2 regions of the Achromobacter sp. AONIH1 genome follow, and region 2 is predicted to be linked to the other one. Evidence: predicted binding sites of a transcription regulator. Region 2 holds the regulator's gene; the other holds the start of a gene.
What was found. Region 2 encodes FliA, which starts transcription of late flagellar genes. Its sites were predicted from a motif close to CTAAAGTTTNNNNNNNNNNNGCCGNTA; they were not measured.
Positions count from the first base shown of each region.

Region 1: the regulator FliA is predicted to act here: its motif matches at 1,723-1,749, upstream of C2U31_RS07735 (DUF342 domain-containing protein).

Region 1 covers NZ_CP026124.1:1,682,481-1,686,555, forward strand. Annotated here, with positions in the region: gene C2U31_RS07735 (DUF342 domain-containing protein) at 1-1,619, opposite strand, end outside; gene C2U31_RS07740 (lytic transglycosylase domain-containing protein) at 1,904-2,641, shown strand; gene hemL (glutamate-1-semialdehyde 2,1-aminomutase) at 2,731-4,008, opposite strand; gene thiE (thiamine phosphate synthase) at 4,014-4,075, opposite strand, start outside.
Region 2 covers NZ_CP026124.1:3,906,431-3,910,505, reverse strand. Annotated here, with positions in the region: gene flhC (flagellar transcriptional regulator FlhC) at 85-666, opposite strand; gene flhD (flagellar transcriptional regulator FlhD) at 700-1,023, opposite strand; gene C2U31_RS17935 (RNA polymerase sigma factor FliA) at 1,455-2,213, shown strand; gene C2U31_RS17930 (methyltransferase regulatory domain-containing protein) at 2,397-4,001, shown strand.

The DNA.
Region 1 (4,075 bases), 2.2 Mb from region 2:
CTGGCTGTGTGGATCGGCTGCAGGTCGCGCACCAGCTGGGCCTCTTCCTCTTCCAGCGAGACCAGGTCGCGGCCCAGTTTGGCGTGGGTGTTGCGCGCGCGGTCGACCACGTCGCCGGTGGCGCGCTCGGGGTGCGAGTGCAGGAACAGCAGCAGCTGTTCGAGCTTGGCCTTTTCCTCGTTCATCTTCACGCGCTTGCGCGTCAACGCCGTGCGCTTGATGTCGGCGTGCGGGTCCAGGCCCGCCTGCACCAGCGTGGGCACGCCGGCGGGCGAACCGATGGTGCCGGCGCGCACCGCCTGCAGGGCGCGGATCTGGCCGCCCATGATGGCGGTCTGCTGCGCGTTGGCGGCGCCCACGTTGACCGCGCCGCCGGCGGCGATGCTGCATTGGCGGATCTCGCGCTCGACCTCGACGTTCTGGCCGGCGCTGATGATGGCGTTCTCGATGAAGCGGGCCTTCAGCTCGCCGCCGCAGACGATGTGCGCGGTGCGGGCGGGACCGGACGCATCCTGCATCGCCTCGGCCATGCCGATGATGCCGCCCTTGACCGTGACGTTGCCGCCGGCCTCGACCAGCGCCGCTTCCATGGTGCCGTTGACGACCACGTCGCCGGTCACGCGCACTTCCATGGTGGCGCTGATGTCGCCCCGGACCTGCAGCGAGCCTTCGAAATTGATGTTGCCGGTGGTCAGGTCCACCGCGTCGACTTCGACGACCGGATTGACCTGCACGCCCTGGTTGATCAGCTTGGGGCTGCCGGCGATCGCCGCGCGCAGCAGCAGCGGGTCGTCCGGATCGATCTCGACGCCGGACATGTCGCTGGAGAATTGCGTGTCGGCCATCTCGTCGGGCAGTACGGGCTGGCCCAGCACGTCGCGGCCATCGATGCCGGGCAGCGGCGGAATGCGGCGCATGAGCGGCGTGCCCGGCGTGACCAGCAGCAGGCTGCCGAGGTCGCGGTAGTCCACCTGGGCCAGTTCGTCGATTTCCTGGGCGCGCGGCTTGAGCCGGTCCAGCAGGCTTTCGAAGCGGGTGGGGGTGCCGCGCGTGGGCGGGGTGCCTTGCGCCACCAGCAGGGTGCCGGTGCGACCCTGTTCGACGGCCTCGGCCAGTTCCGTTTCCAGCAGGCCGTGGACGATGCCCTGGTCGGCCAGCGCCTGGCGCACCGTCTGCAGCGCGACGGGACGGCCGCCCTTGGGCGGCAGCAGGGTGATCATGGCCGCCATGCGGTCGGCGCTCAGTTCCAGTTCATAGGAGCCGTCCTGCACCTTGCCGATCGTCCCCTGCACGGGCGCGACGGCGTCCCGGCACATGTCGATGAAGGCGATGACGGCGTGGTTGTCCAGCGCTTCGGTGGTCCAGCCCTGTTCGGCGGCGGCGGCGGCCAGGCTGTCCCAGTTGGGCAGGTCGCTGGCCAGGGCGGCGTCGCCGGCGCGTTCGGCGTCTTCGTCCGAGGCATCGGCGTCCTCGTTCGCGTCGCTCTCGCCGGCGGGGAGGGCGGTTTCGGCGGTCTCGGCGGCAACGGGGGCGGGGCGGGCCGGGGGCGGGGTATAGATTGCCGTCAGGACGTGGGTATTGGCGTCCAGCAGTAGCTGAAGCGTGTTGTGTGCGTCCATGTCAGCCTCCTGCCCGGCGCTGCCGGCCGGTTCACTCATTTAGTAATTAAACGAAATATTAGGTCATATATTAACTCATGCCCATGACCACCGGCATCTTATGCAACGGCGCATCCGCCAAAAGCCTTAGTGCCGTCCCTGTTTTTCCCTTGATCTGGGCCGGAGATCGTGCATTAGTCCGTAGGCAGGAGCGACAAGCCCGGCCTGGCGGCGCAGCATAAGGCCTTCTGTCCGACGCGCCTGCGCGCGCCGGGCGCCTTGCCGGATATCGTCGGAGTCCATCCATGCCTCCACCCGTTTTTTCCGCCGCGGCGCGCGCCTTCCTGGCGCGCGCCGGCGGCTGGGCGGCGCTGCTGGTCCTGGCCGCCGGCGCCGCGCTGGCCCCGCGCGGCGCGGCGGCCATGGAGACCTACCGCTACAAGGATCCCCATGGGGTCTGGCGCAGCATGAAGGTGCCCAAGGGCTATGTCCGGCATGGCGCGCGGCCCTTGCCCCGGGTGGCCGTGCGCAGCGCGCCGCTGTGCCTGATGTGCGAGCCGGAGCCCGGTCAGGGCGCGCGCCGGCCGGGCCTGATCGTCTGGGCGCCGAGGCTGGCTCTGCCTTGGGACGGACCGCCGCCGGCCCTGCACGACGGGCTGATCGCGCAGGCGGCGCTGGATTCGGGCGTGGACCGGGCGCTGCTGAGCGCGGTGATCGCGGTGGAGTCGGGATTCCGCAGCGATGCCCGCTCGCCCAAGGGCGCGCTGGGCCTGATGCAGCTGATGCCGGCGACCGCCGCCACGCTGCTGACGGTGGACAACATGGAACGGGCGCTGGTGGATCCGGCGACCAATGTGCGGCTGGGTTCGCGACACCTGCGGCGCCTGCTGGACCAGTACCCGGGCAGGTTGGATCTGGCGCTGGCGGCCTACAACGCGGGCGAGGGCGCGGTCAGCAAGTACGACGGCGTGCCGCCGTATGCCGAAACGCAGCAGTATGTGAGAGCGGTGACGGCGCTGTACCAGCGCTACAAGGCGCCGTGAGCCGTGCCGGAATGCGCCGCCGTCCGACGCGCGGCGCGCCGGGCGGGGGATGTGTCTGAAAGGGGGCGGCGTGGCGCCGCCCCGCGCGCTCACAGGGTCGTGAAGACCTTTTCGGCGATGTCCAGCGTGGACGCGATGACGGCGTCGTCGTGCGTGGCCGAGACGAAGCCGGCTTCGAACGCGGACGGCGCGAAATGCACGCCGTGGTCCAGCATGGCGTGAAAGAAGCGATTGAACCGCGCGGTGTCGCAGGCCGAGACCTCGGCGAAGGACGCGGGGATGCGTTCGCTGAAGTAGATGCCGAACATGCCGCCCACCGAATCGGCCGAGAAGGCCAGGCCGGCGGCGCGGGCGCGCTCCTGCAGGCCCTGGGCCAGCTTGGCGGTCTGGGCCGACAGCTTTTCGTAGAATCCGGGCGCGGCGATCAGGCGTAGCGTGGCCAGGCCCGCGGCCACGGCCACCGGGTTGCCCGACAGCGTGCCGGCCTGGTAGACGCCGCCCAGCGGAGCGATGTGCTTCATGATGTCGGCGCTGCCGCCGAAGGCGCCCACCGGCATGCCGCCGCCGATCACCTTGGCCAGCGTGGTCAGGTCGGGCTTGACGCCGGTCAGGCCCTGCACGCCTTGCGGGCCGACGCGGAAACCGGTCATCACTTCGTCGAAGATCAGCAGCGCGCCATGCGCCGTGCAGACCTCGCGCAGGCCTTCCAGGAAGCCCGCGGCGGGCTTGATCAGGTTCATGTTGCCGGCGACCGGCTCGACGATGATGCAGGCGATGTCCGCGCCGTGCTGGGCGAAGGCCTCGCGCACGGCGTCCAGATTGTTGTATTCCAGGGTCAGCGTGTGCGCGACGAATTCGGGCGGCACGCCGGCCGAGCTGGGATTGCCGAAGGTCAGGAGGCCCGAGCCGGCCTTGACCAGCAGGCTGTCGGAATGGCCGTGGTAGCAGCCTTCGAACTTGACGATCTTGGCGCGTCCGGTGGCGCCGCGCGCCAGGCGGATGGCCGTCATGGTGGCCTCGGTGCCGGAGCTGACCAGGCGCACCTGTTCCAGCGACGGCAGGCGGGCGATCAGCGTTTCGGCCAGCTCGATCTCGGCCTCGGTGGGGGCGCCGAACGACAGGCCGTGGACGGCGGCGTCCTGCACCGCGCGCACGACCTCGGGATGCGAATGGCCCAGGATGGCCGGGCCCCAGGAGCCCACGTAGTCGATGTACTGCTTGTCCTCGGCGTCCCAGACGTAGGGGCCTTGCGCGCGCTTGATGAAGCGCGGCGTGCCGCCCACGGAGCGGAAGGCGCGCACGGGCGAGTTGACGCCGCCGGGAATGCTGCGGCAGGCGCGTTCGAAGAGCTGGGCGTTGCTGGACATGGCGGTCAGGACTTGGATTGGGGGTTGATGGAATAGGGCGCGGCGCAGGCGGCCGCGGCGGCGCGCA
Region 2 (4,075 bases):
TCAATGATCCCCTGTTCCCCCCGACCCAAAAAGGCGGGTTACGGGGAGTTTTCCAGGGCTTTTGATGTATTTGGACGCCGCCGCTCAGGAACGGGCGGCGTCGGAGGCAGGCACGGGGCGGCTGCCGGCGCGCGCCTTGGCGGCCGCGCGCGTCTTTCCGGCGCGGGGCGGCGGCCGGCAAATGGCGCACACGAAGTCGGATTGCGGGTCGTGCGCATGGGCGATGAAATGGCCGCCGCACTGGCGGCAGGCCGACAGTTGCAGCATGCCGCTGTCGAAGAAGCGGGCCAGCATCCAGGCACGGGTGAAGCTCAGCACCGGTTCGCCGGACTCGGCGTTGTCCACGCCCGAGTTTTCCAGGTACAGCCGGTAGGCGTCGATGACCGCGCGGATGCCCTTGCTGGTGGTGCGCGCGTTCAGGAAGGAATAGACGTTGTAGAACAGCGAGGAATGGATATTCGGCAGCCAGGTCATGAACCAGTCCACCGAGAAAGGCAGCATGCCCTTGGGAGGCGAGCAGCCGCGTATTTCCCGATACAGGCGCGCCAGGCGGTCGTGGCTGAGACTGGTCTCAGCCTCCAGCACCTGCAACCGCGCGCCCAGTGAAATCATCGAGCTGGCAAGCAGAATGTCGTCGGCTTCCTGCGAAACGCTCTTGATGGCCATGACTGATTATCCGTGTGGGATCCGGAAAGGCCGTCAGGCCAGCTCTTCGACCGGCTGTTTCGCCAGCAGGATCGTCGCATGCGCTTGCTGCAGCGCGCCGCCGAGCACATCGTGCGTCAGCGCGGACAGCAGGCTGTAGTCATCGAAACGGAAGCGGCACAGCAGCGAGCTGGAGCTGGCCAGCTTCACCAGCTGCGCCGGCGACAGGCGCATCAGGATATCGGCGACTTCGTTGCTGAATCCCAGACGGAACATGGATGCGGCATAGTCGTCGCGCAGCATGCGCTGCGCCAACAACAGATAGGACAGATTCACTTCACGAATATCTGCCAGCAAAGAATTCTCGACTTGTTGCACGCCCGACTCCCTATTCCCTATCCCACGCAAGGGGCTTGATTACCAAGGGCAACGCATGTTTTGTTGCATGATTGCCCGCTGCATCCTGTTTTAATGCGAAATGTATCATTTGTTCGCAATTTAAGTAAAATTTACCACAGGTCATGTCATTTTCTATGACTTATATGACAAATCTTTGTTGATATTGCGCAACTTGCGATTTTAGATACACCTTGACATGCAATTCTTGGCCAAATTTACGTCAATTTGCCAAATAGGCATTCAAAAAGTTGCGTGCTTTAAGGAATGAAAAGAGCGCATTTGCCGACAATGACAACTTGCCGATCACTTATCCTTGCCCCGCTTTAGTGCAGCCGCGCGTTTGTCGACAATGTCGCAAATTGACAACGATCGACGGCGCGTGAAGATGGACACCGCCTGACCTTTCCGCAATGCCCCACGCAGATGACAGCTTGGTCGAATATGCCCCGCTAGTGCGGAAGCTGGCCCTGCAATTGCTCGCCCGCCTGCCGGCCAGCGTCGAGCTCGACGACCTCATACAGGCCGGCATGATCGGCCTGCTCGATGCTGTCCGTCGTTATCAGGAAACCGCCGACGCGCAGTTCGAGACCTACGCCACCACCCGCATCCGCGGCGCCATGCTGGACGAGTTGCGCGGCCAGGACTGGCTGCCTCGCAGCGTGCGCGCCAAGGCGCGCAAGATCGAGCAGGCCATCCAGCAGCTCGAGCAGCGCCTGATGCGCGCGCCCACCGAGGCCGAGATCGCCCAGCAGCTGGAATTGCCGCTGAATGAATACCAGGCGCTGCTGCACGACGCGCAAGGCGTGCAGATCGTGCATTACGAGGATTTCACGACCGACGCCGAGACTGGCCCGGGCGCGCAATCGGACTGGAGCGCCACGCTGAACCACGGCTCGGCCACCGGCAATCCGCTGGATTCCCTGCTGGCGGGCGATTTCCGCCAGGCGCTGGTGCACGCCATCGACGCCCTGCCCGATCGCGAAAAGCTGCTGCTGTCGCTGTGTTACGAGCAAGGCCTGAACCTGAAGGAAATCGGCGCGATCATGAACGTGACCGAGGCCCGCGTCTGCCAGCTGCGCTCGCAGGCCACGGCGCGGATTCGCGCCAAGCTGAAGGAACAGGCCTGGCAGGATCTGCCCAAGGAAGGGCAGATCGCGCAGATTATTTAGCGCTCTGTTTGCAGGGTTCGCACGCGAGCTGTTCGTGCCAAGCGTGCAAGATCCCGGCGAATTCCGCCGTTATTCCCCCCATTTCTTCGCGCGAGCGACAGCTAACCTTCAGACTGGCGCGCATCATGGCGCCGGCATGGGCCGGCGCCAGCGCACTCGCTCTACCGCCCCCAGGAATACGCAATGACCGATACCGACGCCGTCACCCAGGCGCTAGCCGCGGCCTACGACGAAACGCCTTACCAATCGAATGCCTTCTCGATCTCTGCCCCCGGCCATCTGCGAGCCGTGGCGGCGCTGTATGGCATCAGCGCGCCGCCCGTGGCGAACGCCCGCGTTCTGGAATTGGGCTGCGCCGCCGGCGGCAACCTGCTGCCCTACGCCGTCGCCCATCCCGAAGCCCGGGCCGTGGGCGTAGACCTGTCTGTGCAGCAGATCGAAGCCGGCCAGTCCATCGTCAAGGCCATGGGCCTGAAGAATCTGGACCTGCGCGCGATGAGCATCACGGACATCACGCCCGAGTTCGGACAGTTCGACTACATCATCGTGCATGGCGTGTTCAGCTGGGTGCCGCCGGAAGTGCGCGAAGCCATCTTGCGTGTGTGCCGGGAAAACCTGGCGCCTGAAGGTATTGCCTATGTCAGCTACAACACCTATCCAGGCTGGAAGGCGTCGGACGTGGTGCGGGATGCGATGATCCTGAACAGCCATGACGCGCAGACGCCGGAGGAACGGCTAGCGCGGGCCAAGGATATGCTGGCCATGCTGGAAAACGGGCTGTCCAACAACAATCCGCTACGCTCAGCCTTGCAGCAGGCGGCGCGCCAGGTACGCAAGCAATCCGACTATTACCTGATGCACGAGCACCTGGAGGAGGTCAACGCGCCCTGCTATTTCCTGGAATTCGTCGCCGCGGCCCAGCAAGCGGGGTTGGCCTATCTGGCCGATGCGGAACCGCAGTCCATGATCTCCACCAACTACGGCGACAACGTGGCCATGCTGCATGGCGCCTTGTCCGCCGATGCCGGCCGTGAAATGCGCGAGCAGTATCTGGATTTCGCTGTAGGCAGGCAATTTCGCAAGAGCCTGCTGATCCACGCCGACCGAGCAGAGAAAATCCTGGATCGTCCCGAAGCGAACGCGCTGGAAAAAATGCATGTGGCTGCGCGCCTGACACAAGCGCGGGCGCCAGCCGGCGCCCCGTCCAAGGAACGACACTATCTGACCGCAAATGGCGTCGGCTTGTCTTCCCAGGCGTCCAGTTTCGTGGCCATCGCCGAAGCCCTGCGGCTGGCCTGGCCCCGCGCCCTGACCTTCCAGGAACTCCTGGACGCCGCGCGCCCAAAGGCAAAGAAGACGACGACCGATGCACAACTGGGCGAGGAAATCCTGACCCATCTTGTGCTGCTCCTGAACGCCAATGCGCTGTGCTATCGGCTTGAACCCGTGGGCTACGCCCATGAAGAGCCGCAGCCTCGCTGGATCCCGGGCCTGACGCACCTGCGTGCCATCGACATCCAGGGCAGCAGAATGATTGGCCAATACAACCTGTGGCATCAATCCCTGCGCCCGCCGGTCGACGAGGTACACCGATTCGTGGGCCAGCACATCGACAAGGGCACTTCGCTACCCGAACTGCGCACCAGGCTGCGCGATGCACTCGCATCTGGCGAACTGGCACACCCCAATGGAAAATCAATGAAGCGCGTCCGCAACCTGGATCCTGTTGCACAATCCCTCTTGTCTGACGTGCTGAATCAGTTGCGCACTCTCGGTCTGCTTATATAGAAGGGCAGCGCGATCATCGCCAGGCATGGGAAAGGGGCTATCTGCCCCTTTTTTCTTATGACGCGGCGCACAGC